DNA from 4 places in the Enterococcus sp. DIV0756 genome. Region 4 is predicted to be linked to each of the others. Evidence: predicted binding sites of a transcription regulator. Region 4 holds the regulator's gene; each other region holds the start of a gene.

Region 1 (6,207 bases), 1.5 Mb from region 4:
ACACTCGAGCCAAACGGCTTTATAATTTTAAAAAAATAGCACGACATTGTTTTATAGGAGGTTGAAGCATATGCGTCATTGGTGGCAAGAAGTCGTCGTCTACCAAATTTATCCACGTAGCTTTCAAGATACAAATGGAGATGGCATCGGTGATTTAGCAGGAATCATTTCACGACTTGATTATTTACAGGAGCTGGGAGTCGGCGCAATTTGGCTAAGCCCCGTCTATCAAAGTCCAAACGATGATAACGGCTATGACATCTCAGATTATCAAGCAATTATGCAGGAATTCGGAACGATGGCTGAGATGGAGCAGCTGATCCAAGCAGCAAAAGAACGTGACATTCGAATCATCCTCGACCTAGTTGTGAATCATACCAGTGATGAACACAAGTGGTTTGTTGAAGCCCGAAAAGCAAAAGACAATCCTTATCGTGAGTTCTACATTTGGCGTGATCCTGTCCATGATACCTACCCTAATAATTTAAAAAGTATTTTCAGCGGACCTGCTTGGCAATATGATGAAGTAACGCAACAGTATTACTTCCATCTTTTCAGCCAAAAACAACCAGATTTGAATTGGGCAAATCCGGCGGTACGACAAGCAGTGTACGATATGATGAATTTTTGGATTGATAAAGGGATCGGCGGTTTTCGCATGGACGTGATTGACCTGATCGGAAAAGTTCCTGACGAAGAAATTACCAGCAACGGACCAAAGCTCCATGACTATTTGCAGGAAATGAATCAGGCGACCTTTGGCGGAAAAGATTTACTGACTGTGGGAGAAACCTGGGGGGCAACCCCTGAGATCGCTAAGCGCTATTCTGATCCGGAACGCAATGAGCTGTCGATGGTCTTTCAATTCGAACACATCGGTTTAGACGAAGTGCCCGGACAATCTAAGTGGAACAGCCGCCCCTTACAGATCAAGGAACTGAAGGACGTCTTTACAAAATGGCAGACCGAATTAGGCGATCAAGGTTGGAATTCGCTTTTTTGGAATAACCATGACCTGCCTCGTATTGTCTCACGTTGGGGAAATGATACGAATTACCATGAAAAGTCAGCGAAATTGCTAGCCATTTTACTCCATTGTATGAAAGGCACGCCTTACATTTATCAAGGAGAAGAAATTGGTATGACCAATCATGTCGTTACGGACATCACAGAGGTCGAAGATATCGAAAGCCGGAATATGTATGCTGAACAGCTCGCTGCCGGGAAATCCAAAGAAACGCTTCTAGCCGCGATCAATCAAAAAGGGCGAGACAACGGACGAACACCGATGCAGTGGGACGCTTCCCCCAACGCTGGCTTTACAGCAGGCACCCCATGGCTCGCAGTCGCACCGAATTATCCTAAAATCAATGTGATGCAGGCTTTACGTGATCCTGACTCCATTTTCTATACCTACCAAAAATTGATCCAGCTACGAAAAGAGCAGTCGATCATGATCTGGGGCGATTACAAATTAGTAACCGAGACAGCCGACGATGTCTTTAGCTATCTTCGCATTTACGAAGACAAGCGCTGGCTGATTGTCACAAATTTTTCAAATGACGCCCATACGTTTACTTATCCCGAAGGAACGTTAGGAAGAGTCATTATTTCAAACTTCACGACTGACATCCCCCGTGAACGAACCATTCGCTTAGAGCCGTGGGATGCCTTTGTAGTAGAACTAGGAGAAGAAACATGAGCAAATGGTGGAAAAATGCTGCCGGGTATCAGATTTATCCCCGCAGCTTTATGGATAGCAACGATGACGGGATTGGTGATCTAAAAGGCATTCAGGCAAAACTTCCCTATCTAAAGGAGCTGGGGATCGATTTTATTTGGCTCAATCCTATTTATAAGAGCCCCAACGTAGACAACGGCTATGATATCTCAGATTATCAGGCAGTTAATCCTGAGTTTGGAACACTTGAGGATTTAAAAGATTTGCTTGCAGCCGCTCATCAGCTTGGGATTCGTCTTATTATGGATTTAGTCGTCAATCACACGAGTGATCAACATCCTTGGTTTATCGAATCAAAAAAAGACAAAGACAATCCCTATCGCGACTATTATTTATGGGCCGATGCGACGCCAGAGAAAATGCCGAATAATTGGCAAAGTTTTTTTGGCGGATCAACCTGGACCTATGACGCGAATACAAAGCAAGCTTATTTTCACGTTTTCGCTAAAGAACAGCCTGATCTAAACTGGAAAAATCCAGCGATGCGAGAAGAAATCTACCAGATGATTCGCTGGTGGCTGGACTTTGGGATTGATGGGTTTCGTTTAGATGCGATCAGTCACATTCAAAAAGAACCTTGGGATTTCAAAATCACAGATAACCCTTGGGCGCCTTTCATGAATGTCGCTGGTATCGAAACGTATATGTCTGAATTGCGAGATATCTTCCGTAGTTACGACATTATGACCGTTGGCGAAGCAAGCGGAGTCAATAGTAAAACAGCACCCTTTTGGACCAATGAAGAAGACGGCTATATCGATATGATCTTCGAGCTGGAGCATCAGGTTCGATCGGGGGAACCCGGCTTTGAATCAGGAGATTTGCTGGGATTTAAGAAAGTACTATCCCGCTGGCAAAAGGATATGCAGCCCCTGGGATGGAACGCGCTGTATACCGATAATCATGATAACCCCCGCAGCAATTCAATCTTTGGCAACGAAACCCGCGAATCAGCAACCGCCTTAGCCACGGCTTATATGCTGTTGAGAGGAACACCCTTCATTTATCAAGGACAGGAATTAGGAATGACGAACTTCCCCTTTGAGTCGATCGAGGAAGTCAACGCGACCGATTCCTTAGCTGCTTATCACGATTGGCTAGATAAGGGATTATCTCCCGAAGAAGCCCTACGGCTAACTACCCATTGGACCCGCGACCATTCTCGGACACCCATGCATTGGACTGACTTCGGCGGCTTTTCAACGAACCTGCCTTGGATGAAGCTCAATCCTAACACGGATAAGATCAATGTTGCGCTTCAAGAAGCAGATCCCTTCTCCCCTTTCAACTATTATAAAAAGTTGATCGCGTTAAGAAAATCCTTGCCCGTCTTCCTGAATGGCAGCTATCATATTGAACTAGCCAAGCATCCCAAGGTCTGGGCCTATACCCGCAAACTAGACTCGGAGGAAGCGTATATCCTCACTAATTTGAGCGATCAGCCGCAGACAATCACGCTGCCCAATCGCTGGGTAAACAAACCAGTTACTATATTATTGGCAAATTACCAAGAGCCGTCTTGGGGAAAAACAATGATATTGAGACCCTTTGAGGCAGTGGTGGTAAAAAAGATGCTTAATCAATTATGATTAAGCATCTTTTCATTATTCTACCGTGGCACCTTGAACTTCTAAAATCTTCTCATCAATCAGGCGAATGACTTCATCGCGTGCAGCGGCATCATCAACAAAATTCAATCGATCCCCGTCGATTTGGATCTTAGGACTTTCATTGTAGTCTTCGTACCATTGATCGTAACGACTGTTTAATTCTTTATAGTAATCATACAGGGTTGGATCAAATTCCAATTGTTCATATTCCCGTCCGCGCTTTTGAATTCGTTCCATCATCGTTTCAAAAGAAACACGGATGTGCACCAATAGATCTGGATGCTTTTTGTGGGCGGCATAAGGCAATTCCTGCATCATGTTTGCCAATAATTCATCATAGACCTTCACTTCTGTCTCCGTTGCCCGACCAAGATCGGCATTTAGATGAAACAGTAAAGAATCTTCATAGATTGAACGATCTAGGACATTATTGTCATCCTGCATCGCTTTTTTGATGCTGTCAAAACGTTTATTTAAAAAATAAATCTGCAATAAAAAAGCATATTGCTCTGGATCCGCATAAAACAGCGGCAATACCTCATTATCATCGATTGATTCATAAAAAGCCTGACTCCCAAGATGCTCCGACAGCATTGCGGTCAAACTTGATTTCCCTGCTCCAATGGTTCCTGCTAATACGATCACGCTCATAAACCTCCAACTCGCTTCATACAAAATATAGTGATTATTTTTCAACTTATCCAATATACCCCCAATATCTTGTACCGTCAATCAAAATACTTGTCAAAAAAATCACTTTTTTCTTCTAAAGAATGTTTAAAAAATCGCTGATTTTCAAAAACTTTTCAGTGCTTTCGTTTACTTGTAGGCATTCTCTGAGTAAAATGGGTAGGAAGCTAAAATAGATAATTACTATTATGTAAGGATTCTATTCGCAATTTTAGTAAAAGATAAAAAGAAAACAAATTCTTTTCACTATAAGAATGGTTCAATTAAAATAAATATTAACATGAATATTTTATTTTTCTCATGAGAAAGAATTATTCTAAAACGAAATAGGGGTTTTTTTATGAAATCGATTGGCACGGGTTATGCCAGCGGAAAAATTATCTTAATGGGGGAACACTCTGTTGTCTATGGAGAACCTGCGATTGCCTTTCCCTTTTCAGGGACCGGTATCCAAGCAACGATCCATGCGAACAAACTAGAATCATGGATCGAATCTAGTTTCTTCCACGGACCACTTTCAAAAGCGCCAAGTACAATGCGCAACGTGACAGTATTATTATGGTATTTAGTGAAGCATTTCAAAATTCCAGAACCTTTCTATTTAAAAATCGAAAGCTCCATTCCAGCGGAACGCGGCATGGGATCTAGTGCGGCTGTAGCAGTTGCGATCACACGGGCTATTTTCGATTGGATGGAGGAACCAGCTACTCAGGACAAGGTATTACATTTTGTTAATCAGGCCGAAGCGGTTGCCCATGGAAATCCTAGCGGTATTGATGCGACAACTATTAGCGGAACCGAACCGATTCTTTATCAAAAAGGGATCGGCTTCCAGCCTTTCCAACTAAATATGGATGCATTTTTAGTGGTAGCTGATACTGGTATAAAGGGACAAACCCGCAAAGCAGTCAAAGATATCGCCAAGCTAATGGAGCTGCGTCCTTTTGAAACCAATCAACAAATCCAAACCTTGGGGCAGCTGACTAGTCAAGCTCAGAAGGCCATTTTACAAAATCGTCCGCAGATTTTAGGTGACTGTATGAATCAAGCTCAGGGACTGTTACGACTATTGGGCACCAGTAATCATCACTTGGATCACTTAATTGAAACAGCGTTGGAAAATCAGGCACTTGGAGCAAAATTAACAGGCGGCGGACGCGGTGGGTGTATGATTGCGTTAGCTGAAAATGAAACTAGCGGTCGTCAGCTGCAGCAAATTTTATTAGATGCTGGCGCGCGAAATACATGGATCGAAGGGTTAGGTGTCTACGCACATGTTTAGTGGTAAGGCTCGAGCATACACGAATATTGCTTTGATTAAATATTGGGGCAAGGAAGACCAAGAACTGATCATTCCAATGAACAACAGCTTATCGCTGACATTGGATGCTTTTTATACAGAAACACACGTGACCTTTACAGAAGAAATCACAGAAGACCAATTCTATTTAGACAATCAACAACAAGATTCGAAAGCGACCTTAAAAGTGAGTCGCTTTCTTAATGTCATTCGCGATCAAGCGGGTTGTTCGCTGCGAGCGATCGTTAAAAGTCAAAACTTCGTCCCTACTGCAGCAGGCTTAGCTTCTTCTGCTAGCGGGTTGGCCGCTTTAGCAGGTGCCGCAAGTGCCGCATTAGATTTAGAGCTCTCTTCTGAGGAATTGTCACGTCTCGCGCGTCGTGGTTCAGGTTCCGCTTGCCGCAGCATCTATGGTGGTTTTGCGGAATGGCAAAAAGGGGACTCTGATGAGACCTCTTATGCGGTTAATATTCCTAGCGATAGCTTTGAAGATGACTTGAGTATGATTTTTGTCGTCGTCAATGATGCGCAAAAAGACGTTTCAAGTCGCGATGGGATGCAGCGGACAGTGGAAACATCTGCTTTTTATGACGGTTGGCTGCAAACAGTCCCAACAGATTTAGCTAAGGCGAAACAAGCGATTGCTGAAAAAGACTTTATTACTTTAGGCGAAGTAACCGAATCAAGCGCCTTGAAAATGCACGGAACCACTTTAGCGGCGAATCCACCGTTCACTTATTGGTCAGCGGAAAGTATGAAGGTGATGACCCTTGTTCGTCAAATCAGAAACAGCGGATTGCCTTGCTACTTCACGATGGATGCTGGTCCGAATGTGAAGATTTTAGTCGAACGTAAAAACGAAGAAG
Region 2 (6,207 bases), 630 kb from region 4:
GCTGATTCTGACCTATGCAACGACTACGATTGTTAATAAAGAAACAGTCATTAAACGAATTCAAGCATCAGAATAGAAAATAGGCTGCCAGCATTTTTTGCTAGTAGCCTATTGCTTTATTCTAAGCCAATCAAATAATCATCATCGTTCATGGCTTCGACTTGGCCAAGCAAGTAGCCATTGCCGACTTGTGAAAAGAAATCATGGTTGCTAGTTCCGGTGGAGATTCCGTTCATTACGATTGGATTCACATCATCTGCGGTATCTGGGAAGAGCGGGTCCATGCCTAAATTCATCAATGCTTTATTGGCATTATAGCGTAAGAATGTCTTCACTTCTTCGGTCCAGCCGATTTCATCGTATAATTCTTCGGTATAACGTTCTTCGTTTTCATACAATTCATACAACAAATCGTACATCCATTCCTTCAAACGTTCTTGTTCTTCTTCTGTTTGCTCATTGAAGCCGCGTTGGAATTTGTAGCCAATGTAAGTTCCATGAACCGATTCATCACGAATAATCAATTTAATAATCTCGGCCACGTTTGCTAATTTATTATTTCCTAAATAATAGAGTGGCGTATAAAAACCAGAATAGAAAAGGAAAGTCTCAAGAAAAACACTGGCGATTTTCTTTTCTAAAGGTGTGCCGTTTTTATAGATCTCGTTGATTCGTTCTGCTTTCTTTTGCAGGTATTGATTGGTGTTGGTCCATTCAAAAATTTCATTGATTTCCGTTTTTGTATTTAAGGTACTAAAAATCGATGAATAGCTTTTCGCGTGAACAGATTCCATAAATTGGATATTGTTTAGTACGGCTTCTTCATGCGGCGTCCGAACATCTTTGCGCAATTGATCCATTCCGCTTTCCGATTGGACAGTATCTAGTAATGTTAGCCCACCGAAAACATAGCCGACTGTTTTTTTCTCTAAATCGGATAGTTTGCGCCAGTCGTCTAAGTCATTAGACAACGGAATCCGTGTATCCAACCAAAATTGTTCGGTTAATTTTTCCCACGTCGATTTATCGATGACGTCTTCGATCTCGTTCCAGTTAATGGCTTCATAGTAAGTTTCTGCCATGGATATTCCCCCTAGTTCGTATTAATGTATTTATTTTTTCAAAGACCGAAAAAATAAAGTTGATGCTCACCACGTATATCATCCAACTAAACTTGACTTGCTGTTATTGAGCTAGCTCATCTACAATGTATGAATTTTTCTAACGTAAAAATTCAATTGATTTTCGTACGCATACCATTTTACTAATCTACTAAAGTAGAAAGTAAAACTGGCAACTGCGAAAAGTTGGACTGAAGCCCTAAAGTATTAATTTACGCATAACACGACCTCTCGAACCGAAGTGCGAGAGGTAATGATCATTAGATTACACAGCTTTCACATTGATTTGAACCAATCTCTTCGGCATCATCAGTGAAGGTACGTACGTAATAGATTGATTTACAGCCTTTGTAGAAGGCGTAGTTACGCAAGATATTCAAATCACGTGTGGTTTGTTTACTTTCTGTTTTCCATTCGTACAAGCCTCCAGGAATTTCCGAACGCATAAACAAGGTCAAGCTCATTCCTTGGTCAATGTGTTGTTGCGCAGTTGCGTAAACGTCGATGACTTTGCGCATATCCATATCGTAGGCAGAAGTATAGTAAGGTAAGGTTTCATTATTCAAGTAAGGTGCTGGATAATAGATCTTACCGATTTTCTTCTCTTGACGTTCTTCAATCAAACGAGTGATTGGGTGCAAGCTGGCACTTGTATCATTAATGTAAGAAATTGAACCATTTGGTGCTACGGCTAGACGGTTTTGATGATACAAACCATCTTTTTGAACGGCTTCTTTTAATGCTTGCCAATCTTCAGCAGATGGGACAAAGATATCCTTGAAAATTTCTTTGACTTTAGCTGTTTTAGGTACAAATTCGCCAGTCGTGTATTTATCGAAATACGAACCGTTTGCGTAATCTGATTTTTCAAAGTTATTGAAGGTTGTCTTGCGTTCTTTTGCTAATTCGTTGCTTTCCATTAGTGTCCAGTAGTTAAGCAACGTGAAATAAATATTGGTAAAGTCGATTGATTCTTCTGAACCGTACTCCATCAGATGTTTCGCAAAGAAGCTGTGTAAGCCCATCGCACCTAATCCGATCGTGTGGTTCAGCTTGTTTCCATTTTGGATCGAAGGAACAACTTCAATATCTGACTCATCAGTAACAAAAGTCAACGCACGAACCATTGTCCGAACAGATTGACCAAAGTCGGGACTTTCCATCAAGTTCACGATATTGGTTGAACCAAGATTACATGAAATATCTGTACCTAATACATCATATTCTTGTCGTCCATTGATGGTAGAAGGTGTTTGAACTTGTAAGATCTCAGAACATAGATTACTCATGACGATCTTCCCATCAACAGGGTTCGCCCGGTTCGCTGTATCAATATTGATGATATATGGATAGCCAGATTCTTGCTGCAACTTAGAGATTTCATTTTCTAAATCGCGGGCACGAATTTTCTTCTTGCGAATATTTGGATTAGCGACTAAGTTGTCGTATTCCTTCGTAATATCCACGTAAGAATAAGGCACACCATATTCGCGTTCGACGCCGTAAGGGCTGAACAAATACATATCTTCATTTTTACGAGCCAATTCGTAAAATTTATCTGGCACAGTCACACCAAGGGAAAGAGTCTTCACGCGAATTTTTTCGTCGGCGTTTTCCTTTTTGGCAGATAAGAACATTTCAATATCTGGATGGAAGACGTCTAAGTAAACAACCCCGGCACCTTGACGTTGACCTAATTGATTTGAATAAGAGAAGCTATCTTCGAATAATTTCATAACTGGAACGACACCACTTGCTGCTCCATCATAACCTTTGATTGGTGAACCTGCTTCACGCAAGTTGGACAAATTGATACCGACACCGCCACCGATACGTGATAATTGCAAAGCGGAGTTGATTGAACGGCCGATGCTGTTCATGTCATCAGTTACTTGGATCAAGAAACAAGAGACCAATTCACCACGACGTTTGCGTCCCGCATTCAAGAAGGACGGGGTAGCGGGTTGGTAACGTTGATGGATCATTTCATCTGCTAAGGACAAAGCTAATTTTTCATCTCCATCCGCAAAGTACAAGGCATTAAAAGCAACACGGTCTTCATAGCTTTCTAAATATTCCGTGCCATCATTGCTTTTCAGCGCATATTGCGAGTAAAACTTATACGCTGCCATAAATGATTTAAAAGTAAAGTTTTGTTCAGCTAAATAGGTATAAAGCTTTTCGATAAAAGCAGGAGTATATTTTGCAAGAAACTCTGCCTCTAGAAAATCTTCTTCTATTAAATAGTTGATTTTCTCTTGTACGGAAGAAAATGCATGAGTATTTGGTTCAACATTTTCTTTGAAAAAAGCGGCTAATGCTTCTTTATCTTTATTTAGTGGAATCTGTCCATTCACTGGACGGTTGATTTCATTATTCAACTTGAAGTATGATACTTCACCTAGGTCTTTCAAACTCATCTCGTCACATCTTTCTATATATAGTGTCTGTATATTTCTAATCATTTAAAATCGAAGGAATGACTCGTCATCACGTATTGATTTATGAATGTTCCAACAGATAACGTCAAAGTTCGTTCATTTTGTTGTCTGAATTTTTCTGACGTTAAAATTTAGAGAAAGCTCATACACATAACCATTCCATAAAGTTTCTTGAACAGCGACTCATTTACTAAGCAAACTGCGAAAATTGGAACTGGCAATAAAGAAAACTTTGCAATCATGGATCGCAAAGTTTCGAAAAACGGTGCTCTAGAAGCAATTTCTTCTACGCAATAAGCCGAATTAGTCCAAAACATGAAAATCTGTTTTAAGATGGTCCTTCTTATTCATGAAGCTAAATGCTTCTGCCGCGTCCTCTTAAATTACGCTAATGCTTTCAATTGATCTGGACGGAAACCGATGATGGCTTGCTGTCCGCCGAAAATAACTGGGACACTTTGGAAACCTTGATCTTTCAGAAAACCTAAAGCTTCGGGTTCATTGTCGATGTTGACCTCTTCGAATGAAATATGATTTTCAGTTAAATAACGTTTTGTCATTTTACATTGCATACAATTATTTTTTGAATAGACTTTTACCATAAGACTACCTCCCTTGATTTCTACAATTACTAGTATAAAAGATGTAGAGAAAAAGTCAATCGTTAAACACCATATATTGTGTTGGAGAAATATTGGTATACTACTCTTTGTGTTTTTTGCAAAAAGATTGAAAACGGGTAGTTGCAAAGAAAAATCCCTTTACAGAATAGAGAAATCCGTAATACGATGTTTTTTTACAAGAAAAAAATTTTTTTAATAACGAAAATCCGTATTTTGAAACAAATAAATCAGGGATTGTCAAACAACTTGCTCGGAAAAAAGCAAAAATCTTCGACCATTTATTGACTTTGCCATCAAATGAAGCTATTCTTAGTGAGAAAGATTCTCATTATTAATTAGATAGAGAAGTCAAACAGTAAGGTGGAGAAGAAAATGACAACTTTGGCAGATGTTTCGTTGAACCACGTCGTACAGATTGATGAAATGCCTTTAACAAATGATTTGAAGCGTCGGTTACAAGATTTGGGTATGATTGTCGGTTCGAAAGTTGCCGTCGTCAATCATTCTGGTGATAATGGCATTATTCTCTTGCATAATACACGACTGGCTTTATCCCAGTCATTACTCAAACAAATATTTGTGAAAGAGCTAACGGAAGACCAAGAAACTTGGGTATCTCTGGATCAATTGAATGTCGGCGAAGAAGGGGTCGTGGTAAATGTTCATGGCAATGGTTCGATTAAGCGCCGTTTAATGGATATGGGGTTAACGAGAGGAACCGCAATTAGAGTAGTTAAACTGGCTCCTTTAGGAGATCCCATGGAGCTTCGTGTTCGCGGCTATGAATTGAGTTTACGAAAAAGTGAGTCAGAAATGGTGATTGTTTCTAAGGAGGCAGAATAAATGGTGAAAACACACATTGCTTTAGCGGGAAATCCTAATAGCGGAAAAACAAGTACCTTTAATGTTTTGACAGGGACGAATCAGTTTGTGGGAAACTGGCCAGGAGTAACTGTTGAACGCAAGGAAGGGATTTATAAAAAGGATTCCGAAGTCATCATTGACGATTTGCCAGGAATTTATTCACTCTCACCATATTCTCCAGAAGAAGTAGTCGCACGTGACTATTTACTTTCAGGTACGCCGGATGCCATTGTTAATATTATTGATGGTACGAATCTTGAGCGTAATTTGTATTTAACGACCCAATTGATTGAGACGGGGATTCCAGTAGTAGTCGCCGTAAATATGATGGATATCATTAAAAAAAGTGGCAAACAAATTAATTTAGACAAATTGGCTTATGCATTAGGCGTTCCAGTCGTAGGAATCAGCGCACTAAAAAATTGGGGTTTAGATAAAGCAGTAAGCGAAGCCCTTCATTTAATTAAAAAAGGAGGGGAGGAAGTTAATTTTCCCCACTATGATAAACGTTTAGAAGCTGCACTTAGTGAAATTGTGGAAGTTTTAGGTAGCACAGTTGTCACTAAATACAGTCGCTGGTATAGCCTGAAATTATTTGAACGAGACGAACGAGCACAAAAAGACTTAGATTTAAGTCCAATCCAACAAAAAGATCTGCAAGAAATCATTCAAATTACGGAAAAAATCTTTGGTGAAGATGCCGAAAGTTTGGTAATCAATGAGCGGTATAACTTTATCACGGATTTAAAAGCATTATGTGTTGTTGACGAGGACCAATTCAAATTATCGATTTCAGATAAAATAGACCGAGTTGTCACTAATCGTTTCTTAGCATTGCCGATTTTTGCGTTAGTAATGTGGTTGATTTACTATATTGCGATTCAAACGGTTGGAGCGATGGGCACTGGTTGGGTAAATGATCGTCTATTTGGCGATATCGTGCCAAATGTTGTCAGCTCAACCTTGCAATCGTGGAATGTTGCTGAATGGATGCAAAGCTTGATATTAGACGGAATTCTTGCCGGAGTCGGGGCTGTTTTAGGTTTCCTTCCACAATTAATGGTGCTTTTCTTATGTTTGGCGTTGTTAGAGGATTGTGGTTATATGTCTCGAATTGCCTTTGTGATGGATCGGATTTTCCGCAAATTTGGATTATCT
Region 3 (6,207 bases), on a different contig from region 4:
ATTACGCTTCGCATCGGAGGGAATCTTTTCCTTCATTAATTCAATAAAGCGGTCCACACCCTGGGCAGTAATATGCCAGAGCTTCGTCTTTCGTCCTTCCTCGCAAATGGTTGATGTAACGAGGCCTTCCTTTTCCAACCTTTCTAATGAGGGATAAAGTACACCACTGGAGACCCTCCGCATCGGTTGTAAGGCAGAGCCGACAATTTTTTGCAGCTTATAACCGGTTTTATCACCGGAAATCAATGAGCCTAACAGTAGTAAATCGTACATAATATCCTCCTTTTTACCAAATCTATATCAGTCTTTTAGATACATCAGCTTTCTTATTATAGGTCTTTTAGACTTATTGTCAACTGAAAAAGCTTATCACTTTTGAATAAAATTTGCAGCACAAAAAAGCTCCGAGCATTCGCATCGGAGCATGCAATAAATAGCCGTTCTTTCTTCGCGTAAACAGCCAACTATAAAGTGTTTTCGAAAAATACTTTACAACTATTAAGCCAGATACATTTTTTCTTTCACTAAGGAATGCAAAAACACATCTGACTTTTCATAGTATTTTTCAAAATAAAACCCATGCCATTTTGTTAGTATGCTTTCGTTTTCTCAATAAATGCTCGAATGGCTTGATCAACCACATCTCCATTGCCATCAATCGTATGACCGCCTGTATCACAAATGACCGTATCTGCCTTCACGCGGTTCAACAATTTTTCAATAGCTTCATAGCTTGCCATTGGATCATCCTTGGCGTGGCAAACTAAAAGCGGTACACGGATCGCTTCTAAAGCATAGTCATCATAATTTAAGGACATATCCGTATTTGTGATCTTGCTATCTGCTCGAACGCCTGGGCGTCTCGGGGATGCTGGCAGCATTGTTTCAAACAGCTTATTACTCTCAATCGACGAGCCCATCATTTTATTAAAGACAAAGCCAAAATGCTTCATTGAAAACCACATAATAAAATCATTGACAATCGCTGGTGGTGGTCCCTGCAGCCCCATTTTCTTTATTTCTTCGGGCGTTCTTTTCTGATCGGGGGCACCGGATGACAATAAAATGAGCCCCTTCATTCTGTCAGGATATTCCAAAGCCATTCTTAACCCAGCGGCACCGCCTGCAGAAGTCGCTAAGAGATAACACTTATCAATATCTAATTGGTCCATTAGTTCAGTGAATGCTTGCGCCTGATTTTTCGGCGTTGGTTCATTTGGTAAACTTGAACCTAAATAGCCAAATCGCGCGGGTGCGATTTTTCGACATGTATCCCCTACTACTTGATCCAGACTAGTCATCCCTTGATCATAGCCGCCAAATATCCCATGAGAAATGATAACTGTCTCTCCGGCACCTAAATCAAGATAGTTCATTTTTCCGAAGCTGGTGTTTAGCGTTTGGACTTCGTATTGGTTCAAACGGGCATAGGCGTTTTTCATGTCTTTCTTATAAAGATAAAATTCTATACATATAATTATTAGTACAACAAACAATAACAGGTATCCCATTTTATTTTCTCCTTATATTTTACTGATTTAAGTATAACAGATCCCTTCTGGTCATTTTAGCGTGAAAATTTTTATTTCGATAAAGTCCCTCCTTCTTAAATGCAGCTTCCAACTTCCCAATCGGAATGCTACACTAATACTGATTTGAACCGTTCTCGCGAATACACTATGAAAGAACTCGAGGTGCTCCTATGATCGATAAGAAGAGTCATATAGACTCCGCATTGCACTTAAAAAAACTCGTCAGAGAAAATCACTGTCCAGAATCTTCAGAAATTATGGACTACCTGAAACATTCAGAGGTCATTACTCGCATTTTATCCGAGAGCATTCGCACGGATACCTTCACGGGCCTGCGCAAGCTAGAATTCTTATTGGCAGAACTTTCGGAGATTCCTTTTTTTGAACGCTTGGATGGCAGCCAAGCAATGCTTGAAACACTCTATAATCATACAAATGTTGACGAGGGCTTTTCGTTAACTGGAAAACAAAACGGTGTTCTCGCTTGTCACAACGCACTTTGCACATCGATTTATATTCGTGCTGGCAAAAAAGAATGGGCGGCGCAAGGCATCCAGTGGATTATCTCGTATTTTCCATTTGAAAAAGACGAACCTTCCACTTGGCATGGCAAGGATCTCTTTCACCGTTTCGGTGGTTGTGTCGGTAAGTCCCCTTGTTATGACGGTGTTGTGAAATCTGTCAAAGTACTCTCAGAGTATAGGAAAAAATACGGGGAGCTTACTGGACTTTCTGCCAAATTACAGCAAGGCTTGGACTATATTTTGAAGCACCGTGTCATTTTCCATCAGAACAACGACGAGTTTTTATACGATGATCTGATCACTCTTTTTTATCCCTACCCTTATCGAACGAATATTATAGAAGCTCTTAGCGTTCTAAAGTCAGAAAAACTTTTGGATCGTCCTGAATGTCAAGCAGCCCTTGACTATTTAAAAACAAAACAACGGAGTGACGACTATTGGCAGGCTGAGAAGCTTTTTATGAAGAGCTCGTGGGTCCCTTTTGATGATTTGAAAAAACCGGGAATGTGGATCACCGATGAAATTAATTGGATTTTAACGAAATAAAAATGACCTTGGTGACGATTTCTATGTCATCAAGGTCATACTTTATCTATTCAAATTAATGACTCAAATGGTAATACTCTTCTTCCATCCGCTGCATTCTTTCCCGTTCCTTTTTGTTGTACCAAGGAGAAACCGTGAAGGCCAACACATCGTTGATCAAATAAACCGAGCTGTTGACAAACATCGCTAGACTCGCAGAGCCATGTCTGAAGGAAATATACCAAAGAACCATTTGGGCAAGCCCTGAAGCCAACCACCAGAAATATTGATTGTTATAACGTAAGAAACTGATAATCCCAGCACTCAGACTAATAGAAAAGGCAATCGCATCGATCCAAGGACGCGGATCGTCAGTGAAGCGTTGAATCAAATAACCGGAAACAAAATAAACGATGATGGTACTAATAATCGCAATCCCCCAAGTTTTTCCAGTAAACTTGCGAATTTTGGCAGCCATATTATGATTCCATTCTTTACTTAACAATACGGGGATATCCAGGGTAATCATGTATGCAATTTGTTCGCCGATGCTCAAATAATTTTTTGCCGAATAGCCAACATAGATAAAGCAGATGGCCGAGATGATCCCTAAAATCCCATTGACTGACTTCGCGGCATTGATTGACAGAATACATAAAACCCCCAAAGTTGTTCCAATGAAGGTAATTACAGTTAGAAGGTTGATTGGCTGATTAACTAACGTCATTACCTGACAGCCTAAACTGAAGAAAAATAAATAATAATTTTGTTGCGGCCAGCCTTTTAACTGGTGAAGTAAAAATTTGAAATAATTTATCATGGTGGAGCTCCTCTAAATCTCTATTTATAATGTCATTTTTTTGTCTGCACATTTCTAGAATACAGACGTTCTTTAATTCGCTAAAAAAAGGAACGACTAGAAAATTCCTTTTTCAATCTTTCCGTTTGAATAATAGCGGGGATTTTTAAGCTCCTGCTGATTCAACTTATTCGTTTCTTCTTTAATCAACGCAATCACTGTTTCAGCAGCTTGCGGATCAGCCACAAAATCATAACGATCGCCATCAATCTGAATTTTCGGGCAAATATCAAAGCTGTCGTACCATTGTTCGTAACGTTCGTTGACCATTCGATAATAATCATAAAGCTCCGAGTTCGCGGCGATTTGTTCATAATCTCTTCCACGTTTTTCAATTCGATCCAGCATCACATCAAAAGAAACTTTAATATGAACCATTAAATCAGTCCGTTTCTTTGGTGCGGCAGTCTCCAATTCCTTCAACATCGTGTCCAATAAATTGTCATACTGCAACACTTCCTGTTGACTGACGCGCCCAAGATCGGCATTTAAATGAAACAACAAACTGTCTTCATAAATAGAGCGATCCAGGACATTATCCGCCTGCTTCAAAGCATCCTTCATCGCCAAAAACCGTTTATTTAAAAAGAATATTTGCAATAGAAACGTATATTTTTCTGGATTCGAGTAAAACAACGGCAGCACTTCATTGTCATCCACGTTTTCATAAAATGGTTTTGAATTCATCTCCTGTGACAACATATCTGTCAGACTGCTCTTCCCTGCACCAATCGTGCCAGCAATTAATAGCATTGTTTCATCCATCTCCTTTTCATTAAGTTAGAAATTTATCTTTTAAATCCTTGATAATAGTACTCCTAAATTTTTTTGATGTAAAGACTAGATTTTGTGCTTGTTTAGTGATATATAAAACCGACAACACAATATATAGTGTTGTCGGTTTTAAGGGATTGTATCCACTTTCTTCGCTATGTTGACGATTTTTTCCAAAAGTCGGACTCGCAACTATCTCTTTTTTTGGTACTATTTTTCTAAAACCGTGAAAAATAGCTTTATTTTCGCTTCGCATACGATCCGACTATACTTCCCCTGTGTTTGTTCTTCTAAGCCAAATACTTTACTACCAACTTTTAATCCTGCAAAAAGTCGGACTCGCAAAAGAGACCTCTTCGCTTTATGCAAAGAGGTCTCGAACTATTAATAATCAAACTGACGGTAGTAGCGGCGAATATCTAATGGATGACAATTTAATTTTTCAACATGGGCATCGATTCGTTGAGTGACACAGTGCATTAATAGATGCGGCAGCACTCGTCCACGATTTTTCTCGCTGATGCCTTCGATTGGGTAATCCTTTGAGTCGATGAAGGTATAGTTTCCACAAATACGCGGCAAGAGATTTTTCACTCGCTCAGCTAATGGACGCTGCTCATCTTCCCCTAAAAATAGTGTTACTGGGGTTGTTTCATCCACGATTTCTAACGTTCCATGTAAGAATTCAGCGGCGTGGATTGATTTAGAGCGTAACCAGCTTTGTTCTTCCCAATAGCACATCGCGTATGAGTAAACGGCACCCCACTGATTACCAGCTCCGATAAAGTAATGCATAGCATCGTGACGATGTTTTTCAGCAAACGCACGGCCAAAGTCTTCTGCTTGTTTTTCTGCTTCGACTAACCCTTTGGCTAAATGATTTTCCAATTCTTCATAATACTCATCGTAATCTGGAAAATCGCCATTCTTGTTCATCAAACGATCCGCAACCATAAAGAATTTGATCTGCTCAGTTCCAGGATTCGGATAGGTAATCACGTGATCACAGCTTTCAGCCAGTTTCGTCCCTGCGGTATCAATAAAGCCTAATAAGGTTGCGCCGACTTCTTTAATCCTATCCACTGCCTTCACGACTTCTTCCGTTGTGCCTGTTACTGAAGAAAGAATCACTAATGAATCCTTCGTCAGTCTGCGATTACCGGTAGTATAATATTCAGCAGCGTGCTGCACATAGACCGGTAAATCGCTGCGACCGTTAATATAGGTTACTGCCTGCATCGCTGAAGCATAGGTGCCGCCGATGCCTAAGTAAAAGATATTGTCATAACCTTTTTCCCACACCTCATCAATGATTTTTTCAACCTGTGGGCGTAGCTCTAAAGCTCCTTGGATATCATCAATTTGCTGCTGTTCATTAAATTTCAACATGTCATAAACTCCTCAACTTTATATTTTACTTTTTAATACTGCATCAAAATCATCAAAAATTCGTTTGCTTAAATCAATTCCCTTCGCCGTTGCCGTGCGATAAGCCAGCAGTTGGAATGGAATAATCAATATTAATGGAGAGAAAAGCTCTGAAACTTTGATATCTAAGCCCAAAGTATCATTATCAGAAGCTTTTTCTGTCGTCACCCTCAGAATGTTTCCTACAGAACTAGCCATATAAGCCGCTAAAGCCTGTGATCTTTCAAGATTCACACTGGGTGTTTCGATAAAGAATAGCGTATGTTCCCAATCAGCCTCTAAATAAGGACCATGCATGTAAGCTTCTAATTCAAAGCCTTGACTAGGCCGGCGCACGGTTTCAGTGAATTTTGTTTCGAACTCCTTCGCGGTTCCCCAGTTTGGTCCGTAGCCTAATGCAACGAAACGTCCGCCAAGCTTCAGCAGATTTTCATGCTGCTCAAAAAAGTCATTGGATTTTGCAATCACACTTGGAATATGGGTAATTATTTCCGCTAATTCTTCCTTAAGCGCATGAAGTTTTTGCTCATCAATTTGTTTTTTCGAAACGCCGACTTTAATCGCC
Region 4 (6,207 bases):
TCCGGAACATTTGCCGAACCAATAGTTGGATTCGCTTGATCATTTGGTGTAAATCGACCAGTACCGTTTACAGTAAATGAAGTTGAGTGATAATCTCCTTGCTGTCCCGCGCCAGCTTTTGCCAAAGCCTCACGCATTTTTTTAGCATCCGTTTGCGGAACATAAACCGCCAGCTTTTTCATCTTAATCGTATGAGTAGGAATCAAATATTCTGTATCATAAACATCTAATGCTTCACAAAACCAATCATTCAAGCCATTATCAATAATGTCCATATTGGTATGTGCTGCATAAACCGCTATGTCATGTTTGATTAAATCAGCATACATCTTAGTTTGGACATCATCTGTCGTTAAACGAGAGACCGGACGAAAAATCGGTGGATGCTTCACAACCAGAAGGTCAATCTTCTTTTCAATCGCTTCTGCAACAACAGCAGGGCGAACATCCAAGCTCATCATGATTCGATTGACTTCTTTGTTTAAGGTGCCAATATGCAAACCCACCGGATCGCCATCTTCGGCCAACCATTCGGGACAATATTGATCAAAACGCTGGATAAACTCACTTCCCTGCATCTGCAAGTACCTCCTTAATCCATTCAATTTCCTGCATAACTTCACGAATTTTTTCCGCAACATCCTGGTCACTCTGATGTAAACTGTTTAAGATCTTTTCCTGCTTGTTTAACTTGTGCTGCCATTTTCCGACAAAAACAGGGGCTTTTGTTTTCAATAAAACAGGTCCAAAGAAAATTTCTTTATCCGTGTAGGTAGGCTGATTCGACTTCTTATCCGCAACGATGATTTCATAAACCTTATTGTTCTCTTCTATAATAGATTCATTCGTAATTGTATATCCTTCACTTATCAACCATTGACGTAATTGTCGTTCACCGACATTCGGCTGTAAAATCAACCGTTCCTCTCCGGATAGACGTTGTTTTTCTTTTCCTCGTTGTAGGATATCACGAATCAAGACACCGCCCATCCCGCAAATTGTAATAGCAGAAACCTGATCACTCAACGATACCGCTTCAAGTCCATCGGCTAAGCGAACATCAATTTTATTCTCTAATCCATACTTTGCTACCTGTTTTTGGGCAGATTTATACGGACCAACTACAACTTCTCCCGCAATGCCGTAAGAAATTTTCCTTTGCAGCATCAAAGCAACGGGCAGATAAGCATGGTCTGAACCTATATCTGCTAAACGAGCATCTTGTGGCACAAACTCTGCTGCTTTTTGTAAACGAATTGATAAATCTTTAGCATTCATTTTTTCACATCCTAAAAGTAATTATAACACTCCTTAAAAAAAGCGCCCCTGAAAAAGTGCTAAATGATAGCGCTTTTTAATAGGACGTTTTCCTTTTTCTAAGAATTTTTTCTTTTTTAACCGTTTCTACGATTTTCTCCAGTTACTGTTATTTCTTTACTTAAGTAACGGACTCGCTCCATTATTCGTTTCGCTTTTAGTACATCCTCATTTCCATTTTTTGTAAGCGAAAGGTAGGATTCCAAATCATCCATATTAGTATTTGAAGAGAAAAATGTCGGAAGTTGTTCTTGCATTCGGTGTTGTAAAATCACTCCTAACACTTCATCACGAATCCACTCGCTCATTGATTCAGCTCCAATATCATCAATCATTAGTATCTGTGCTTTCTTAACTGAATTTAATTTAGGACCCACTTGATCATTAGAAATAGCTTGCTTCATTTCACCAGCAAACGTTGGAAAATGAACAAGTGTAGTTTCAAAACCTCTTAAAGCAAGCTCGTGAGCAGCAGCTCCTAAGAGATATGTTTTACCTACACCAAAGGTTCCGACTAAATATAATGCTTTGTGAAAATCTTTAGGTCTTTGAGTATATTCTTTTATGAACTTCATTATAGCATCGATGGCATCATTTTTTCCTTCAGTCCAATCAACAGTACTTATTGAAGCATTACGTATATCTTTTGGCATATTCAGTGCATTAATTCTGCTTCGTATTTCGACATCCCGCTTCATACGAAGTAATTCATCTGTTGGAACATATATAACATCTACGAAATGAAAATTCAGACTTAATTGCGGCTCATAGCCTGGTGCAATCATTGTAGGATCTGATGCTAAATACTTTTTCTTTTCTTGTACAAATTCATACAATTTTGCAAATGATTTTTCAATATCCTCTTGGGATAGCTTATCTTTATGTTTTTCAATAAATTGACGAACATCCGGATGATCCAAAATTTCTTCCATCATTTGGCGGTAGCGTCCATCGACGCCTCGGCTCATAATTATACGATTCAATTCTTTACCAACATCTTCCATTAATCATCACCATCCCTTCTCATGAACTCTGCCATTCTGCGTTTTACTTCCGCTTCCTTTTCTGCACTTACTTTTTTTGGTTTTGGAGGATTTTTTATATATTCAGGTAAATCCCTTCTCAAACCAGTATTTCGATGATGAGATTTCGATTTGTCTACTTGTGATTTACCTATAAGTTTATTACCGTCATTTCTCATATAAAGAATAGCTTCTTCTGGGGTTCTAACATTATTTTGCGCCCAAGCATTTGAAACACTATCAAGATAATTTTTATTGATTCCTGTGTTTTTCTTAATTACTAAAATATAATGTATCATCATATTTATTACACTTGAATCAAAAATATTTCGTTTTATCAATTTGTCTAATAATGTGACTTCTCCGTCATAAACAAAGCCTCCTTTAGCATTTTTTATTGAACTTATAAAATCTATTGGAGTAAGTTCTTTGCTTTGTTTGATAAGTTCTAATTCTTTTGAATTAAATTTTTCATTAATAGATACATTTTTCTTTTTGTCAATTCTTTTCAATGCAGGATTAGGTCTATTCTCTTTATCTACTAATTTTCTTAAATAGCTGAGATTTAATCCATCTTTTTCGGCCACTGTCGCATTTGCAACATAACGAGCCATGTCTAACGGGTTTAAGCCATAAAGAATTTGTAGTTGTTTGACATTAAACTGTTCTTCGGGAGTAAGAGATATCTTATATACCTGTAATAATTGTTGCGTAAACAGTTTCCAATTAGATTCTTCCTCTGTTGTAAAATCACTCTGAGTTTGCTCCAAAATATCACTTTGACTATCAAATGAAGTTTCATCCAAACGATACACTTCAAAAAAGCGCTTTGTAATGTTTTGGGCACTACTCATGTCAAAAACTTTTGGTTTAAATCTTTCTACTAAACGATCATAGCGAGTTCTCCCAATTTTTTCAATCAATAAAAAACTCAATAGTTGATCTTGAAAAAAATCTATAGAATCTGAAGGAGTCATCAATTGGTAAATCAAGTTCATACCTATACTTTCATCTTCTAATTTATATGTTCTCAATAGACCAATACCTTCAAGTTTTTCTCTTGCTTTTATCATACTTGATAACCCAATATCAATTGCCGCTAATAGTTCTGCATGCATTAAAGCAGGACTTTTTCTTTCTATTGTGACATCACTCGCAAGATTCAAATATAAACTTAACGCCTTACTTCCGATAATTGGCTGGTATAAGTAAAGCAGCGCATCTTGTTTGCTTTGATCAAGTTGTGGCTCGCCGTAGACCGTGTAAAAGGTACTGGGTTTTAGTTCTTCTGCCACTAAAAAGCCTCCTACTCTTCATCCGTTGATTTGGCTTTGTCAACGATCTCTTGTAATTCCTTTAAGAATACTGACATGTCTTTAAACTGTCGATATACACTCGCGAAACGGATATACGCAATTTCATCGACCTCCATTAAGTCCTCCATGACAAATTCTCCGATTTGGCTAGTTAGAATTTCATTTTCTCCCATGCTGCGAACACGATTTTCTACGTGATCCACGATTTGTTCCATTTGTTCCATCGCTACTGGACGTTTCTCTGCAGAACGAATCAATCCACGCAAGATTTTGTCACGACTAAATTCTTCGCGATCACCATTGCGCTTCACAACTAATAACGGGGCAGCTTCGATACGTTCAAAGGTCGTAAAACGAAATCCGCAGCTTTCACACTCTCTTCTACGGCGAATTGCTCGCCCATCATCTGTCTGTCGACTATCAATTACTCGAGAATTATTATGATTACATCTTGGACAACGCATAATTCCACCTACACTTTCTTTATATTGGACAAATTCACTAATTATATGTGAATAATTATTTTGTTTATATAACAAGAGTTTACCATAACCAGTCCACTAAAAAAAGCGTCGTAAAGCTACGACGCTGAATTCTTTAAGAAACAAATTTGTTTTTCTTTAACCAATCTAAGACCTGTTCTTTGGTTCTTTCTTGAGAATCACAATTATCAAATACAATGTCCGCTCGTTTTTTCTTTTGCTCCAGTGAAAGTTGACTATTAATCCGAGCCAAAGCAGCTTTTTCGGAGAGATCATTTCTATTCATTAATCGTTTCAATTGAATTTCTGGCGTGACATAGACAACTGCCACTGCACTCATCATCGCTTCATAATGTCCCTCGAATAAAAGCGGAATATCCACAATCACTAAATCACTCTTGTTTTTTGCTTCAACGGTTTGTTTTTCGATCTCTCCTCGAATAAACGGATCAAGTGTTTTGTTTAATACTTGTCGTTTTTGCTCATTTTGAAAAATTAATGCTCCTAGTTTTTTACGATCTAGACTGCCGTCTTTTTGTAGAATTTCTGATCCGAACATTTCTTCTAAAGCGTTTAATCCTTCACTTCCCGGCTCAACCACTTCGCGAGCCACAATATCTCCATCAACAACTGGGAAGCCTTCTGTTTTAAAAAAATTAACGACGGTCGATTTTCCACTAGCGATTCCACCAGTGACACCTAATACGAAGCTCATTTCTTACACCTTCTTCAGTTTTTGACAATGAGGACATAGATGTGTTCCTCTCTGCGCTACTTTAATTTTAATAATGGGTGTGCCGCATCGCGAGCATGGTTTTCCGGTTTGCCCATAGACATGCAACTCCTGTTGAAAGTGACCTGCCTCTCCCAACGCATTTAAATACGTTCGAATCGTCGTTCCCCCAGCTTTTTTCGCTTTTCCGATCACCTCGATAATCGCTTCACGTAAATGACCGACTTTTTGTGAGCTCAATGTATTTGCGGGTTGTTCAGGATGAATCTTAGCCAACCAGAGCACCTCATCAACGTAAATGTTCCCTAAGCCTGCCACTACCTTTTGATTTAGTAATAAGGGCTTGATCATGGTTGAAGCCTTCTTCAATTTAACCTTAAAATCAGCTAAATCAAAATCTGTATCTGTTGGTTCCGGGCCTAACTGCATCAAACCTTTATATTCCTTCGCCATTCCTTTTTTCAATAAAGCCATTCGACCGAATTTTCGTACATCATGATAAATTAGCTCAGATCCATCAGTAAAAATGAAACGGACATGGCTGTGTTTGTCTAGAGTAGTCGGTTGATCAAAATATTCATATTTTCCTTCCATCCGTAAATGTGACACCATTTCATAATGAGAAAATTTAAAAATTAAATACTTTCCACGTCGATCAACCGTTTTAATTGTTTCGCCAATTAATTGTTGTTGAAAAATTTCGACTTCTGGAAATTCTATAATACGTGGCCAATAGACGTCTACTTTGGTAATTGTCTTGCCCTTAACTAAAGAAACTAGCCCCTTTCTGACTGTCTCAACTTCTGGTAATTCTGGCATAATATTTCACTCCTAAACCAAAAAGCTGGAATCTCTCCCAGCTTTCTATTATTTTGCTTCATACCACGTTTTACCCCAATTACTGTCAGTTAACAACGGAACATCCAACTGAACGGTATTTTCCATTACTTCCTTCACTAACTTATCTAATTGTTCCAATTCACTTTCTGGAACTTCAAAGACCAGTTCATCGTGTACTTGCAATAGCATTGTTGCCTGTAATTTTTCTTCCTTCAAACGTTTAGCCATTTCGATCATCGCTAGCTTCAAAATATCTGCTGCACTACCTTGAATCGGCGTGTTGATGGCCGTCCGCTCTGCGAATGAACGAAGATTGAAGTTTCTTGCATTGATATCTGGTAAATAGCGTCGACGATTATAAAGTGTTGCCGCATAGCCTTTATCTTTTGCCTCACGCACACTTTCTTCCATGTAGCGTTTCACATCAGGATAGTTTTCAAAATACGTATCAATATACTCTTGCGCTGCCTTACGCGTAATCCCTAAATTTTGCGATA

What was found. The regulator NrdR, encoded in region 4, represses ribonucleotide reductase genes. The targets are predictions, from matches to a motif close to ACACNATATATNGTGT.
Region 1: IGI44_RS01595 (deoxynucleoside kinase) is a predicted target of NrdR. The motif match lies at 4,021-4,036, and genes of this name have one in related genera.
Region 2: nrdH (glutaredoxin-like protein NrdH) is a predicted target of NrdR. The motif match lies at 4,231-4,246, and genes of this name have one in related genera.
Region 3: IGI44_RS22990 (deoxynucleoside kinase) is a predicted target of NrdR. The motif match lies at 4,320-4,335, and genes of this name have one in related genera.

What each region holds. Positions count from the first base shown of each region.
Region 1 covers NZ_JBIOLF010000001.1:321,882-328,088, reverse strand. Annotated here, with positions in the region: gene IGI44_RS01610 (glycoside hydrolase family 13 protein) at 1-39, shown strand, start outside; gene IGI44_RS01605 (glycoside hydrolase family 13 protein) at 71-1,702, shown strand; gene IGI44_RS01600 (glycoside hydrolase family 13 protein) at 1,699-3,330, shown strand; gene IGI44_RS01595 (deoxynucleoside kinase) at 3,346-4,002, opposite strand; gene mvk (mevalonate kinase) at 4,382-5,323, shown strand; gene mvaD (diphosphomevalonate decarboxylase) at 5,316-6,207, shown strand, end outside.
Region 2 covers NZ_JBIOLF010000001.1:2,492,390-2,498,596, reverse strand. Annotated here, with positions in the region: gene IGI44_RS12175 (ABC transporter permease) at 1-76, shown strand, start outside; gene nrdF (class 1b ribonucleoside-diphosphate reductase subunit beta) at 117-1,082, opposite strand; gene nrdE (class 1b ribonucleoside-diphosphate reductase subunit alpha) at 1,382-3,541, opposite strand; gene nrdH (glutaredoxin-like protein NrdH) at 3,946-4,164, opposite strand; gene IGI44_RS12155 (FeoA family protein) at 4,558-5,028, shown strand; gene feoB (ferrous iron transport protein B) at 5,029-6,207, shown strand, end outside.
Region 3 covers NZ_JBIOLF010000002.1:1,383,653-1,389,859, reverse strand. Annotated here, with positions in the region: gene IGI44_RS23010 (PadR family transcriptional regulator) at 1-273, opposite strand, end outside; gene IGI44_RS23005 (alpha/beta fold hydrolase) at 591-1,511, opposite strand; gene IGI44_RS23000 (hypothetical protein) at 1,703-2,602, shown strand; gene pnuC (nicotinamide riboside transporter PnuC) at 2,658-3,401, opposite strand; gene IGI44_RS22990 (deoxynucleoside kinase) at 3,498-4,205, opposite strand; gene IGI44_RS22985 (hypothetical protein) at 4,425-4,559, opposite strand; gene IGI44_RS22980 (SIS domain-containing protein) at 4,599-5,603, opposite strand; gene IGI44_RS22975 (SIS domain-containing protein) at 5,622-6,207, opposite strand, start outside.
Region 4 covers NZ_JBIOLF010000001.1:1,858,274-1,864,480, forward strand. Annotated here, with positions in the region: gene IGI44_RS09005 (Nif3-like dinuclear metal center hexameric protein) at 1-584, opposite strand, end outside; gene IGI44_RS09010 (tRNA (adenine(22)-N(1))-methyltransferase) at 565-1,278, opposite strand; gene dnaI (primosomal protein DnaI) at 1,395-2,321, opposite strand; gene IGI44_RS09020 (DnaD domain protein) at 2,321-3,634, opposite strand; gene nrdR (transcriptional regulator NrdR) at 3,646-4,119, opposite strand; gene coaE (dephospho-CoA kinase) at 4,253-4,852, opposite strand; gene mutM (DNA-formamidopyrimidine glycosylase) at 4,856-5,689, opposite strand; gene polA (DNA polymerase I) at 5,738-6,207, opposite strand, start outside.